Regions from separate parts of the Polaromonas sp. P3_B1 genome, predicted to be linked through region 1. Evidence: riboswitches for the same ligand, from Rfam matches in the RefSeq annotation. Region 1 holds a riboswitch; the other holds the start of a gene.

What was found. Region 1 has a riboswitch for glycine ahead of gcvT (glycine cleavage system aminomethyltransferase GcvT). Riboswitches for the same ligand answer to the same signal wherever they lie in the genome.
Region 2: linked by a shared signal. The riboswitch ahead of AC1DXS_RS11675 (D-amino acid dehydrogenase) and the one ahead of gcvT (glycine cleavage system aminomethyltransferase GcvT) in region 1 are both predicted to bind glycine.

What each region holds. Positions count from the first base shown of each region.
Region 1 is NZ_JBFUGK010000019.1:230-7,945, forward strand. Features, by position in the region: gene AC1DXS_RS12575 (hypothetical protein) at 1-452, shown strand, start outside; glycine riboswitch at 488-594, shown strand; glycine riboswitch at 614-715, shown strand; gene gcvT (glycine cleavage system aminomethyltransferase GcvT) at 755-1,915, shown strand; gene gcvH (glycine cleavage system protein GcvH) at 1,954-2,319, shown strand; gene gcvP (aminomethyl-transferring glycine dehydrogenase) at 2,414-5,308, shown strand; gene AC1DXS_RS12595 (sulfite exporter TauE/SafE family protein) at 5,324-6,088, shown strand; gene AC1DXS_RS12600 (transglutaminase-like domain-containing protein) at 6,085-6,873, opposite strand; gene AC1DXS_RS12605 (FKBP-type peptidyl-prolyl cis-trans isomerase) at 7,027-7,437, shown strand; gene AC1DXS_RS12610 (alpha/beta fold hydrolase) at 7,441-7,716, opposite strand, start outside.
Region 2 is NZ_JBFUGK010000017.1:20,532-28,247, reverse strand. Features, by position in the region: gene AC1DXS_RS11705 (hypothetical protein) at 1-94, opposite strand, end outside; gene AC1DXS_RS11700 (hypothetical protein) at 114-1,223, opposite strand; gene AC1DXS_RS11695 (CaiB/BaiF CoA transferase family protein) at 1,900-3,132, shown strand; gene AC1DXS_RS11690 (alpha/beta fold hydrolase) at 3,163-3,897, shown strand; gene AC1DXS_RS11685 (thioredoxin fold domain-containing protein) at 3,894-4,391, shown strand; gene AC1DXS_RS11680 (GrpB family protein) at 4,404-4,937, shown strand; glycine riboswitch at 5,143-5,251, shown strand; gene AC1DXS_RS11675 (D-amino acid dehydrogenase) at 5,362-6,675, shown strand; gene AC1DXS_RS11670 (DUF1737 domain-containing protein) at 6,756-6,965, shown strand; gene AC1DXS_RS11665 (DinB family protein) at 6,962-7,495, shown strand; gene phnD (phosphate/phosphite/phosphonate ABC transporter substrate-binding protein) at 7,711-7,716, shown strand, end outside.

The sequences.
Region 1 (7,716 bases):
GCAAGTCCGCGCAGGATTTCCGCCCACTGTTTGACGGCGACGGCGAAGCCATTGCGCTGCGCCTTTTGCGCGAGGGCTTCCTGGAAGCGCATCCGGGCAAGGTGCCCGCCGCGGCGCCCGCCCCGACGCCAACGCCGGCCCAGTTGCAGAATTTCCCCAGCCCCGAGACCACCCAGGCCATCCAGGTCGCAGCCGACCAGTTCGAAGGCAAGCGCTCGCTCGCCACAACGCGCATGTTCCTGTTTGACATCTGCGAGCGCATGTTCGCCCGGCGCGACCCGGTCATGGCCGAACGCTTTCGCGAAGCGCTGCGCAATGCCAAGGACCGCGAGAGCATGCTCACGGCCTCGCGCGAGATGATTGAAGAGATCGAAAAAATCGCGGGCCACGAGCGCGCCGACTCCATCAGCGAGCGCATCGCCATGCTGCTGCCGCAGCACCAGGCAGCCTGATCCACCAGGCCGGCCCGGCAGCCGCTTCCGTTACACTTGCCGGGTCAGGAGAGAGTTTTCCCGAGAAAACCGCCGAAGGCGCACGTACACCCCCTTTTTTGGTGCACTGAACGCTCAGGCAAAAGGACTGGCAACCGCCCTGCGGCGCACCACGCGGCAAGGCGTTCCCTACTGGAGAGAGGCCGTCGCCAGGACGGCCCACCGAAGGAGCAAACCCGCATCGCCGGGCGAATCTCTCAGGTAAAGTGGACAGCAGGGGCAACCGATGGATTTAGAACCTGTTTGCCCCCCCGGAGAATGCCTTGTCCGATTCGTCCACCTCTTCCGCCGCTCCCGAAACCCTGCTGAAGACGCCGCTGCATGCGCTGCACCTGGAGCTGGGCGCGCGCATGGTGCCTTTCGCGGGCTATTCCATGCCGGTGCAGTACCCCGCGGGCCTGATGGCCGAGCACCTGCACACACGCCAGGCCGCCGGCCTCTTTGACGTTTCCCACATGGGCCAGTTGCGCCTGGTGGGGGCGGATGCGGCGGCGGCGCTTGAATCGCTGATTCCGGTCGATGTGATCGACCTGCCCGCCGGCAAGCAGCGCTACGGCCTGCTGCTCAATGATGAGGGCGGCATCATCGACGACCTGATGTTTTTCAACCGCGACTATGCCAACGGCGGCGACCTCTTCGTCATCGTCAACGGCGCCTGCAAGGTGGGCGACATCGCGCACATCCAGGCCAAGATCGGCTCGCGCTGCGAGGTCATCCCCATGCCCGAGATGGCGCTGCTGGCGCTGCAAGGTCCGCAGGCTGTCACGGCGCTGCAGCGCCTGGCGCCCGGCATCGAAAAGCTGGTGTTCATGACCGGTGGGCGCTTCACGGTGGCGGGCTGCGACTGCTTCCTGACGCGCAGCGGCTACACGGGCGAAGACGGGTTTGAAATTTCGGTGCACGCCTCGCAGGCCGATGCGCTGGCGCGCGCGCTGCTCGCCCAACCCGAGGTCAAACCCATAGGCCTGGGCGCGCGCAACTCGCTGCGGCTGGAAGCGGGCCTGTGCCTCTACGGCAACGACATCGACACCACCACGACGCCGGTGGAAGCCAGCCTCAACTGGGCCATGCAAAAAGTGCGGCGCACCGGCGGTGCGCGCGCGGGCGGTTTCCCGGGTGCCGACAAAATCCTGGCGCAACTGGCCGACCCCGCCCTGCTTGCCCGCAAGCGCGTGGGCCTGGTGGCGCTGGAGCGCGTTCCCGTGCGCGACCATACCGAACTGCAAAGCACCGACGGTGCAAAGATCGGCGAGGTCACCAGCGGCCTGCTGGGCCCGACCATCAACCAGCCGGTCGCCATGGGCTATGTGAAACCCGAATTTGCCGCCCTGGGCACACGCGTGAACGCCATCGTGCGCGGCAAGGCCGTGCCCATGGAAGTCGCCGCCATGCCTTTTGTCGCTACCCGTTACTACCGCGGCTGAACCCTGCTGTCCCACCCCTCAACCCCCTGGAGATTCTCATGACCGTCAAATACACCGAAGACCACGAATGGCTCAAGATTGAAGGCGACGTCGCCACCGTCGGCATCACCGTGCATGCGCAGGACGCGCTGGGCGACGTGGTGTTTGTGGACCTGCCCGCCGTGGGCACCACCTTCGCGCAAAAGGAAACCGCCGGCGTCGTCGAGTCGGTCAAGGCCGCCGCCGACGTCTACATGCCCGTGAGCGGCGAAGTGACCGCCATCAACGAAGCGCTGAAGGACGACCCGTCCCTGGCCAACAGCGACCCCATGGGCGCCGGCTGGTTCTTCAAGATCAAGCTGTCCGACCCATCGCAGCTGGACGCGCTGATGGACGAGACCCGCTACACCGCGTTCGCGGCTTAACTCCCGTTCGGGCTGAGCCTGTCGAAGCCCTGCTCTCCCCGTTCCGCCTGCCCTTCGACAAGCTCAGGGCGAACGATTTTTCCGGAAACCCGACATGTTGATGCAAACCGCCAAGCCCCTGGGCGACCTTGAAAACCCTTCCGAGTTCATCGCCCGCCATATCGGCATCGACGAGACCGACGAGGTCCACATGCTCAACGTTGTGGGCTCGGTCTCGCGCCGCGAACTGGTCGAAGGCATTGTTCCGCGCTCCATCGCGCGCCGGATGCCCATGGCCATTCCGGCCCCGGTCACGGAAGCCGCCGCGCTCAAGCAGCTCAAGGCCATCGCGGCCAAGAACCAGGTGTTCAAGAACTTCATCGGCCAGGGCTACTACGGCACCTACACGCCGGGCGTGATCCTGCGCAACATCCTGGAGAACCCCGCCTGGTACACCGCCTACACGCCTTACCAGGCCGAGATCTCGCAGGGCCGCATGGAGGCGCTGATCAACTTCCAGACCATGGTCTGCGACCTGACCGGCATGCCGATTGCCAACGCCTCCATGCTCGACGAGGCCACCGCCGCCGCCGAAGCCATGACCCTGGCCAAGCGCAGCGTCAAGAGCAAAAGCAATGTCTTCATCGTGGCGGGCGACTGCCATCCGCAGACGATCGAGGTGATACAGACCCGCGCCAAGCCGCTGGGCATCGAGATCAAGGTCAGCACGGCGGCGGTCACGGTGCCGCAGCTCATGGCTGAAGGCGACTACTTCGGCGTGCTGGTGCAATACCCCGCCACCACCGGCAGCATCCATGACCTGCGCCCGCTTGCGGGCCAGGCCCACGTCGACGGCGCGGCGCTGTGCGTCGCGGCCGACCTGCTGGCGCTCACCTTGCTGGCCCCGCCCGGCGAATGGGACGCCGACATCGTGCTGGGCAACACCCAGCGCTTCGGCATGCCCATGGGCAACGGCGGGCCGCACGCGGCCTACCTCGCCTGCCGCGACGAGTTCAAGCGCTCGCTGCCGGGCCGCCTGGTCGGCGTCAGCGTCGACAGCCACGGCAACCCGACCTACCGCCTCGCGCTGCAGACGCGCGAGCAGCACATACGCCGCGAGAAAGCCACCTCCAACATCTGCACCGCGCAGGTGCTGCCGGCCGTCATCGCCAGCATGTACGCCGTCTACCACGGCCCGCAGGGCCTCAAGCGCATCGCCGAGCGCGTGGCGGCCTACACCGCCGTCTTTGTGCGCGGCCTGCAGGAGCTGGGCTACGAAATCACGAACACCGGCGCGTTCGATTCCGTGACCATCAAAACCGGCGACGCGACCCATGCGATTGCCGAGCGCGCGCGCCAGGCCGGCGCCAACCTGCGCTATCGCCTGAACAACCACCTGGGCGTGTCGCTGGACGAAACCACCAGCCGCAAGGACATCGAGCTGCTCTGGTCCTTCTTTGCCAAACCCGGCCAGACCCTGCCCGTGGTCAGCGCCTTCGAAAAAGGCGTGGAATCGCTGATCCCCGCCGAGCTGCGCCGCACCACGCCTTTCCTTGCGCACCCGGTGTTCAACACCCACCACTCCGAAACCGGCATGCTGCGCTACATCCGCATGCTCAGCGACAAGGACCTGGCGCTGGACCGCAGCATGATCCCGCTGGGCAGCTGCACCATGAAGCTCAACGCGACCAGCGAGATGATTCCCATCACCTGGCCCGAGTTCGCCAACATCCATCCCTTCGCGCCGGCCGACCAGCTGCAAGGTTATGCCGAGCTCGACAAGCAGTTGCGCGACTGGCTGTGCCAGGCCACCGGCTATGCCGGCATCAGTCTGCAGCCCAACGCCGGCTCGCAGGGCGAGTACGCGGGCCTGCTGGCCATCAAGGCCTTCCTTGAAGCCAAGGGCCAGGGCCACCGCAACATCTGCCTGATTCCGTCCTCGGCCCACGGCACCAACCCGGCCAGCGCGCAGATGGTGGGCATGAGCGTGGTCGTGACCGCCTGCGACGCCCGCGGCAACGTCGACATGGCCGACCTGAAGGCCAAATGCGAACAGCACAGCGACAAGCTGGCCTGCGTGATGATCACCTACCCCAGCACGCATGGCGTGTTTGAGACCCAGGTGAAGGAACTCTGCGCCATGGTGCACAGCCACGGCGGCCGCGTCTACGTGGACGGCGCCAACATGAACGCGCTGGTCGGCGTGGCCGCGCCGGGCGAATTCGGCGGCGACGTGAGCCACCTGAACCTGCACAAAACCTTCTGCATCCCGCACGGCGGCGGCGGCCCGGGCGTGGGCCCGGTCTGCGTGGTGGCCGACCTGGTGCCTTACCTGCCCGGCCATGCGACGGCGGGCATTCCCGGCAACGGCGTGGGCGCCGTATCGGCGGCGCCTTTGGGCAATGCCGCGGTGCTGCCCATCAGCTGGATGTACTGCCGCATGATGGGCCCCGAGGGCCTGACGCAGGCCACCGAGGTCGCCATCCTGAGCGCCAACTACATCAGCTCGCGCCTGAAAGACCACTACCCGACCCTCTACGCCAGCGAAAACGGCCACGTGGCCCACGAATGCATCCTGGACCTGCGCCCACTGAAGGACACCAGCGGCGTCAGCGCCGAGGACGTGGCCAAGCGCCTGATGGACTACGGCTTTCACGCGCCCACACTGAGCTTTCCCGTGCCCGGCACGCTGATGGTGGAGCCCACCGAAAGTGAAACCCTGGCCGAGCTGGACCGCTTCATCGACGCGATGATCGCCATCCGCGACGAGATCCGAAAGATCGAAGCCGGCCAGTGGCCGCAGGACAACAACCCGCTCAAGCACGCACCGCACACCGCGGCCAGCCTGCTGGGCGCCGACTGGGACAGGCCCTACTCGCGCGAAACCGGCGGCTTCCCGCTGGCCTCGCTCAAGCAGGGCAAATACTGGCCGCCCGTGGGCCGGGTCGACAACGTCTACGGCGACCGCAACCTGTTCTGCAGCTGCGTGCCCGTGAGCGACTACGCCTGAGGATCTGTCAACCCTGTGGCAGGTCTTGACGCTCACATCATCCTGATCATCGCGGGCGCGGCGGCGGCGGGCTTTGTCCAGGGCCTGTCGGGCTTTGGCTTCAGCCTGGTCGCCATGTCTTTCTGGGCCTGGGCCATAGACCCGAAGCTGGCGGCGGTGATGGCGGTGTTCGGCGGGCTGACGGGGCAGGTCATGGCGGCCTTCACGGTCAGCCGCAATACCGACTGGAAGCGCCTGCTGCCATTTCTGGCCGGCGGCCTGCTGGGGCTGCCGCTGGGTTTGCTGCTGTTGCCGCGACTTGACGTCCAGCTGTTCAAGCTGTTTCTGGGCGTACTGCTGGCGCTATGGTGCCCGGCCATGCTTTTTTCGGGCAAGCTTCCGCGCATCCACCATGGAGGCCGCATCGCCGACGCCACGGCAGGCATGGCCGGCGGCTTCATGGGTGCCTTGGGCGGTTTCAGCGGCGTCATTCCGACGCTGTGGTGCACCCTGCGGGGCTACGAGAAAGCGGACCAGCGCGCCGTCATCCAGAACTTCAATCTGGCGGTACTGACCGTCACCATGGCCAGCTACGCCGCCGCAGGCCTGGTCACCCGCGAAACGCTGCCCATGCTGGCCATCGTGGCGCCCGCGGCGCTTGTTCCCGCCTGGCTGGGCGGACGGCTTTACGCGGGCATCAGCGACCTGGCCTTTCGCAGGCTGGTGCTGAGCCTGCTGACTTGCTCCGGGGTGGCCATGCTGGTTTCATCGGTACCGGAGTTGTTGCGACGCATGGGCTAGTTTCCAGAAGAACGGGAGCCGGCCCGCAGTTCCTCGATGGCCCGTATCATGGCGGGCGCCAGCACATTCCACTGCAGGGCACGCAGCGACCGGCGGTAACGCAGCCCGCTGCCCCCCACGGATGGCGACACCAGTTCCAGTGGATCACTCACCACGCACAGAAGCCGCTTGATCATCGGGTCCTGGTCGCTGGGCTTGCCGCCGAGGAAGGCGTCGTTCTTGCCGTCCCACAGAAGCTGGGCATGGATGTGGATGCCCCAGCCGCATTCCCAGCCGTTCGCTTTCAGCTGTTCGCGGGCGGCGGCCACGTATTCCGCATCGAAGATAAACGTGTCGGTGCGCACCCAACCGCCCAGCCAGAACTCCGCCAGCGGTCGCGCCGCCGGCGTGGCTCCCGGAATCAGGCCGCGCAGCATCTCGCCGCGCATCTCCATGTAGCGTATTCGCGCCGGAATGCCGGCGGAGCGCATCAGTGCGATCAGCAAGGTCACCTTGTCGTCGCCGTCGCCCCCCCGCGCCTCGAGCACGTCGCGGGCCGTCGGGTATTGCAGCTTGATTCGCTTGGTATAAGGCAGGCGCTTGACGAAGCGATAGATGGCCAGCGCCTTGTCCCGCTCGGTGCGGCACAGCTGGACCAGCGCGCGAGCCTTCAGGCGCAGCTTGGGGTCGTCCAGGTCCAGCAGCGGCGTCGTGCCGAGCCAGTCCTGCGGCCGGTCGCTGACCTTTTTGCTCAGCCGGCGGGGCGAGTCGAATTGTGCGGCAAGTGCCACCATGGAACCACCCACGAAGTGAATAGTTCACGCATGGTAACCCCGCAGGACAGATTGCGCCGCATTTGTTTACAAGGCGGCCGGCCGGCGCCGCTGGGCAAGACAGGGGGCGGGCGATAATCCGGGCCAGCTCTTTCGATTACCCACCCGCCATGAAAGCATGACCTCATGAAGACACTGACCGCCGTGATCGCCTCCTTTGCCTCCCTCGCTGTCTCCACCGCAGCCCTTGCAGCAGCCCCGGCCGAAACCCTGCCCAACGGCGTCAAGATCGTGCACACCGCCGACGGCACCGGCCCGCAGCCCAAGGCGACCGACACCGTCAAGGTGCACTACCGCGGCACCCTGGCCGACGGCAAGGAATTCGACAGCTCCTACAAGCGCGGCGCGCCTGCGACCTTTCCGCTGAACCGCGTCGTGCCCTGCTGGACCGAAGGCGTGCAAAAAATCAAGGTCGGCGGCAAGGCCACGCTCACCTGCCCGCCCGCCACGGCCTATGGCGACCGCGGCGCCGGCGGCGTGGTGCCGCCCAATGCCACCTTGACCTTCGACATCGAGCTGCTCGCGATCGAGAAATAAGCGCTAGATATCTGTTTCGAGGGCGGCAAGCAGCGCCTCATCAAACGCGCCGGCCCGCTCAAACTGCAGCCAGTGGCCGGCGCCCTCCACCAGTTTCAGGCCCCTGAAATCCATGGCGCGCGTCAACGCCGCCTGCAGCGCATCGAGCTTGCCGCGGTAGAGCGCATCCTCCCGCCCATAAATCGCCCACACAGGGCATTGCACACGGCCCAGCGACTGCGCCAGCGCATCGGTGCGCGCCAGGCTCCGGCCCTTCATGCGGTCGCGCAGCACATTGGC
Region 2 (7,716 bases), on a different contig from region 1:
CCTTCTTTGCGGCCACTTTCTTGGCTGCTGGCTTTTTGGCTACCGCCTTCTTGGACGCGACTTTGAGAGTCAATGACTTCTTCGCTGTAGCCATGATCGCCTGCCTTTCAGAATTAGCTGATCGCTTTAAAAGCGTCGGGTGCTCCTTCAGCCTCCGCCAGGTTCATCGCCAGACGTACAGAATCGGTACCAGCCAATGGCACTATCAAGCCTAGCCAGAACGACTCGTCGGCCATCGTGGTGTATGTGGCATAGCCATCCTTGACGGGACACTCTGCAACCAACCCGGGAGTGAAGGTGTTGTGAAACAGCCAAAACACTTTCGTTGCAGTGCTGCCATCCGGCACTTTTACCTGTGTTTCGATCTGGCACTGCCTGCCCCCCACATTGCTCACCTTGGCCGAGACGCGATAGCCTTGTGCATCGGTAGGCCCGAAGTCCTTCATGGGTTCATCGTCCATCGCTTGAGCGGCAGAGTAACGACTGGTCACGTCCTTGATGGTTCTGTCATCCACGCCGCCTACCCTCAGCACTGTCTCCGTACTACTCAATGTTTCTGCGGGCACTTTGTACAGCGGCTCTTTTCGGAATTTGACTTCGATATCGTTGATACGTGCGGACAGATCGGAATATGAACTGCGCAATTCGGCTGGCAAGAACCGCATAGCCCATAAGTAAACGAGCAAGAAGCCGAAGAATGCAAACGAAATGGCGATGACAATGCCAGGCGTGCCGTTACCGGCACTAGCACTTCCAGAAATCGCCTGCGTCAACCAAACCCCGAGGACACTGGACCGCTCTTCGATGGCCTTCAGGTTCACCAAGCTCAACCCCACAATCATGGTTGTCAGCCAGTCGGCGATGCGTTCCAGGCTCGTATTGGGGCGGATCCCCTGTTGTGACTTCTCGCCATTGCCTTCTTTCGCCTGTGCGCCTGCGCTGCCCCAGTTAGGCGAGCCAAACAGCAATCCGAGCATCCCACCAGCCGAAAAGGCGCCGACGCATGCAAGTACCGCCACACATCCACCGGTAAGGCTGTTCCAACCTCCGGCACTGCGCGACGCCAAACCGTATATGAAGGCGCAAAGGAGACCGATAAGCGAAGAGAAGGCAATCACCACAATGGCCAGCGCAACTTGAGAATTGTTGTTGTTTGGCGCAAGGATGCTCCACCCGAATCGAAAAACTCGGAGCCGACACGTCACACATCCTTTGTTAAACATGGCAGTTAGCCCTTTCGCTTTTTTCCCAGCGCAGAGCCAAAGCCGCGGAATGGGGAATCCCGTCGGTCGGGGGCCGGCTGCGGAGACGGATTGGGACGCGGATCGGGATTCGGATTTCGGCCGATTGCAGATATCGATGACATGGTCTCTCCTCTTTAGCGTCGCGAGTTCTTCTTCGCTGAACCAAATCCACGAAATGGCGTTTCCGTTATCGGCTGGTTATTTGGTATCGGCGGTGTATGCGGAGGCGGAGGCGGAGGCGGAGGCGGAGGCGAGGGAGCTTGGGTCGCGTCAGTCATCGTGAACTCCTGTGTAAACATCGTTGCAGTGGTGCTGTTGCCGCAATAATTAAACGGCGATTGCCACTGCCTGTCATCCTCTAGATAGAGGTCTAAAACACTCATGGCGGGCAATGCATCCGGGTTGCTCAGTCACGGCTGAGGTCCTCCTCCAATCGGAGGAGCTGTCAAGCAAGTCTTTGACATATAAGACATTTGGATTGATTCAGGCTGCGGAACGACACTGGCCGAAAGCCCTCATCCCAACCTTCTGCCGGAGGGAGAAAGAGTAAAAACCGAGGTCCAGGATTGACCGCCGATCAAGCGGCTTTCCTCCCTCTCCCCCTGGGAGAGGGCAGGGGTGAGGGCGGCGGCCTTCATGGAGGCAAAATGCCCCCATGAACTCCCTAAGCGGCATCCGCATCCTCGACCTCTCCCGCGTGCTCGCGGGCCCCTGGTGCACCCAGACTTTGGCCGACCTTGGGGCCGATGTGATCAAGATCGAGCGGCCCGGCACGGGCGACGACACGCGGACCTGGGGGCCGCCCTTCTTGAAAGATGCCGATGGCGCGGACACCGAGGCCGCTTATTACCTGGGCACCAACCGCAACAAGCGCTCGGTGACCTGCGACATTGCCCAGCCCGCGGGCCAGGCGCTGGTGCGGGAGCTGGCCGCGCACTGCGATGTGTTTGTCGAGAACTTCAAGGTCGGCGATATGGCGCGCTATGGGTTGGATTACGCCTCGCTCAAAGCCATCAACCCGCGCATCGTGTACTGCTCTGTCACGGGTTTCGGGCAGAACGGGCCTTATGCCGAGCGTGCGGGGTACGACTACGCGATCCAGGGCATGGGTGGGCTGATGAGCGTGACGGGCGAGCGCGACGACCTGGGTGGCGGGCCGCAAAAAGTGGGTGTGGCGGTGGCGGATTTGATGACGGGCATGTATGCGACGGTGGCCATCCTGGCCGCGCTGCGCCATGCCGAAAAAACCGGCGAGGGCCAGCAGGTGGACATGGCGCTGCTGGACACGCAGGTGGCCATGCTGGCCAACCTGGGCGCCAATTATTTGGTCAGCGGCAAGGCGCCGGGCCGGGCGGGCAATGCGCACCAGAACATCGTGCCCTACCAGGTGTTTGAAGTGGCGCCTGCCGCCGATGGCAGCAAGGACCATTTGATCCTGGCCGTGGGCAATGACTCGCAGTATGCGAAGTTTTGCACGGTGGCGAATATCCCTGAACTCGCGACCAACCCGCTGTTCGCCAAGAACCGCGACCGTGTGCTGAACCGTGCCAAGCTGGTGCCGATTCTGGAAGCGGTGATGAAGACGCGCGCCAAGGCCGACTGGCTGGCGGCGCTGGAGGCGGCGAAGGTGCCTTGCGGCGCGATCAACAACCTGGCCGAGGTGTTTGCCGACCCGCAAATTGAGGCGCGCAAAATGGTGACGGAGTGGCAGCACCCGGTGAAGGCCGATTTGAAGCTGGTCTCCAGCCCCATGCGCCTGAGCGCGACGCCGGTGCGCACCGATTTGCCGCCGCCGCTGCTGGGCCAGCACACCGATGAGGTGCTGCGCGAGCTGCTGAACTATTCCGACGCGAAACTGTCCGAGTTAAAGAGCGGCAAGACGATTTGACGCGGCACGTCCGCACAAGGAGCCGAGGCGATGAAACACAACTTCGTATTGGTACACGGCGCATGGCATGGCGGCTGGTGCTGGCGGCGTGTGGCGCAGGTCTTGCAGCTGGACCACCACAAAGCCTTTGCCGTCACGCTGACGGGCCTGGGCGAGCGGGCGCACCTGCTTTCGCCCGCGATCAACCTGGATACCCACATCAACGACGTGATCAACCTCATTGAAGCCGAAGAGCTGCACGAGGTGACGCTGGCCGTGCATTCCTACGCGGGCATGATTGGCACGGCGGTGGCCGACCGCATGGGCGAACGCCTCAAGCACCTGGTGTATGTGGATGCGGTGGTGCCGCAGCCGGGCGAAAGCTGGAGCAGCACGCACGATGCCGCCACGCAGCAAAAGCGCATGGCGGGTGCGCAGGCCACGGCGAATTTCAGCTTTGCGCCACCCGACCCGGAGGTCTTCGGCCTGCAGGGCGCCGACCACGACTGGGTGCAGCGCCGGCAGACGCCGCACCCGGGCAACACCTACCAGGCGCCGCTGGATTTTGATGTGCAGCGCGTAGCCAGCGTGCCACGCACTTTTGTGAGCTGCACCACGCCGGCACTGGCGACCATCACGCCCAGCCGGCTGCGCGTGCGCGACCCGCAATTCTGGGGCGGCGCCTGGCTGCCGAATTCGCGCGTGGTGGAGCTGGCCACGGGCCACGACCCCATGGTCACCGAGCCGGCGGCGCTGGCGCGCATCCTGCTGGAGTGCGCTGAATGAAGACGCTGGGTCGACGGGGCTTCACGGCGGCACTGGCGGGCAGCTTAGCCCTGCCCGCGCTAGCATGGCAGGAGCGCACACGGGTCAAAATGGCCACCTTGCCTGTGCCAGCCTCCTTGCCCGAAGCCGCCGGGCTGGCGGCAAAGCAGGGCAAACCGCTGGTGCTGCTGGTCAGCCTCCCCGGCTGTCCCTACTGCGAACTGGTGCGGCGCAACTACCTGTTGCCGGCCCGCAATGACTCCGGCCTGGAGGCCTGGCAGATCAATATCAACGACAACAGCACGCCGCTGACCGGCTTTGACGGCAAATCCACAACGGCCGCCGCGCAGGCCAAGGCCTGGAAGGCCACCTTCACGCCGACCGTGCTGTTTCTGGGCCCGGAGGGACAGAAGCTTGCCGAGCCCCTGGTGGGCGTGGCCGTCCCGGACTTTTATGGTGCCTATCTCGACGAGCGGCTGGTGCTGGCGAGCACGGCATTTTTCGCGCTGCGTTAGGGCTCGATCATCATGACGGACGAAGAATCGCTGCAGGCTGCCATCCATGAAGAAGTGGCGCTGCGGGCATATGACCCGCATTGGCCCGCGATGTTCGAGGCCGAACGGGAGCGGCTGCGCTTCCTGTTTGCCGATGACTTCATCGCGATCGAGCATATGGGTAGCACGGCCGTGCCGGGGCTGGCGGCCAAGCCAGTGATCGACATCCTGGGCGGTGTGGCCTCGATGCAAGCTGCCAGGGCGCTCGTGGCGCCGCTGTGCGCGCAGGGCTATACAGCGTCCGCCGAGTTCAACGCAACGCTGACGGACCGCCAGTGGCTGATGCGCTGGGCCGACGGGCATCGCACCCACCACCTGCACCTGGTGGTGCATGGCGGCCCGGTGTGGGACCAGCGCCTGCGCTTTCGCGATGCGTTGCGTGCGGACCCGGCACTGGCGTGGAACTATGCCGCGCTCAAAACCGAGCTGGCCGCGAAATACCCCGCTGACCGCGAGGCCTATACCGAGGCGAAGGCCGCCTTCGTGCGGTCGGTTTGCGAAGGCTGAGCCTGAGCTCCGCAGTTGACCGGCGCCTACTATTAAGCGCTTGAATCAGTCCGCTGGACCTGTACTGTTCTCCCCGGCCTGGTGTGGCGGCACAGGCTTCGGTGGTAAATTCAAGCCGTTCAAGCAGGAGAGCGCTGCCGTAAAGATGGCAGCCACCGAAGGCGCAAACTTCCATAATCGCTCAGGTCCCGTACTGCCCGGAAACACACAGCCGTCTGGAGAGACGCCGCATGCAATATGCGGCGCACCGAAGGAGCAAGGCCGAGGCGAAAGCCGCGGCTGAATCTCTCAGGTAACAAGGACAGTGGAAGCGGCCGCAAGCAGGTGATGGCTTGGCGGTTGCCACAATTCTTTCTTTGAATTCAAGCACCCCTCAAGGCATTGCGCTTGCGCAACTGCAATTTCTACTTGAGAAGGAATCGCCATGAAAGTCATGGTTTTGGGTGCGGGTGTCACGGGGGTCACGACGGCCTGGTATCTGGCGCAACGTGGGCATGAGGTCACGGTGGTCGAGCGGCGCGGCGCGGCCGCGATGGAAACCAGCTTTGCCAACGGCGGGCAGATTTCCGTCAGCCACGCGGAGCCCTGGGCCAACCCGGGTGCGCCGCTCAAGGTGCTGCAGTGGCTGGCGCGTGAAGACGCGCCGCTGCTGTTCCGGCTGCGGGCCGATATGAACCAGTGGCTGTGGGGCCTGGAGTTTTTGCGCAACTGCACGCCGGCGCGCACCGCGCAAAACATCCGCCAGATCGTGAACCTGGGCATGTACAGCCGCGGCGCGCTGCAAAAGCTGCGGGGCGAACTGGGGCTTGAGTATGACGCGAAGACCCAAGGCATCCTGCACTTCTACACCAGCCAGGCCGAGTACGACGCGGCGCAGGAGCCGGCGCGCATCATGCGCGAACACGGCTGCGAGCTCGACATGAAAACCGCCGATGAATGCGTGGCCATAGAGCCCGCGCTGGCGCAATGCCGCGGCAGCATCGTGGGCGGCAGCATGACGCCCAGCGACGAGTCGGGCGACGCGCAGGCCTTTACTTCAGCGCTGGCCGCGCGCTGCGAGCAGGCGGGCGTGAAGTTTCTCTACAACACCAACATCCTCGACGTGCTGGCCGGCGGCGGGCGGCTGGAGGGTGTGCTGGCGGCCAGAGGCAGCGGCGAAGCGGGCGGGCGTGTGGAAACCCTGAAGGCCGATGCCTACGTGATGTGCCTGGGCGCCTTCAGCGCGCCCTGGGCAAAGCGGCTCGGACAAAGCCTGCGCATTTACCCGGCCAAGGGTTATTCGGTGACGCTGCCGGTGATCAATGAAGCGGTCTCTTACCAGGTGAGCCTGACCGACGACGAATACAAGCTGGTGTTCTCGCGTTTGGGCAATCGCCTGCGCATTGCGGGCACGGCGGAACTCAACGGCTACAACACCGAGCTGAACCTGGTGCGCTGCCAGGCCATCGTGCGCCGAGTGAAGCAGCTTTTCCCGGAAATGACGGACGGCGAAGGCGCACAGTTCTGGACCGGCCTGCGCCCCGCAACGCCGAGCAATGTGCCCTACATCGGCAAGAGCAAGACGAGTAACCTGTTCCTCAACACGGGCCACGGCACGCTAGGCTGGACGCATGCCTGCGGATCGGGCGCGGCGATTGCCGACATCGTGAGCGGGCGCGTGCCGGAGCTGGACTTTGCGTTTACCGGCATGCCGGCGCCCGGCCGCACCATGGCTTTGTCGAGTATGGCGAAAGCCTGAGCGCGGGCGGGCGCAGCGTCAGCAGGCTTTGGGCGGACACGGTAATATCGCCCTCCGTTCATCAGCCAGCTTATGCAGCCATGACACCCACCACGAACACACCGCCCGAGGGCCTGCCCATTTATCGCCTGCTCACAGGCCCGGATGACGCGAGCTTTTGCCACCGTGTCAGCGAAGCCCTCGCACTGGGTTACGCGCTTTACGGCTCGCCGGCGGCGACCTTCAACGGCGAGCGCGTGATCGTGGCGCAGGCGCTGCTCTGGCCTTCGGCAAGCAAGAGCGGCGAATGAGCGCGTCCCGGCCCCTCAACCCCGCGACGCTGCAGGCCATGGCGGATTTCCCGCGCCAGCTGGAGGCGTTTTACGCGGCCATTCCCGAAAGCCACCGGAACTGGACGCCGCCATCGTGGGAGGGCATCCCGAGCGAGACCTTCTCGGCCCTGGGACAGATCTGCCATGTGCGCGACATTGAGGTGGACGGCTACCACGTGCGCATCCGGCGCACGCTTTCGGAAACAAACCCGGTGCTGGCATCGCTGGACGGCTATGCGCTGGAGCGGGAACGCGGCTATGCAACAACCGATGCGCGGCAAGCCCTGGCGGCGTTTCGCGCGGCGCGCGCCACAACCATGGATATGCTCACGGGCCTGGCACCCGGAGCACTGGAACGCACCGCCGAATTCGAAGGCTACGGCGCGCTGACATTGCGCAGCCTGGTGCACTACCTGTGCAGCCATGACCAGCAGCACCTGGCCGGCCTGCAGTGGCTGCTCGGCAAGATGGATGCGGCCGGCGCCACGAGGGCCGACGGCAATTTGTAACGCCGCCCTTATCAGGAAAGGCGCTTTTCGCGCTACCTTGTCGGCCCCTTTTTCAGTAAAAAAACCACAGCTGGGCGGGGGTATTCCCGCTTTATGACCCTTTAGAGTCGGCCCACTTGTAAGTAGAAGTTAATTCAGCCTCACACTGAGGAAACGGCTTCGCGGCCGTGCTTTCCGCAACTGCGGCTCAATCAATGACTACTGGGATGATCGACATGAAG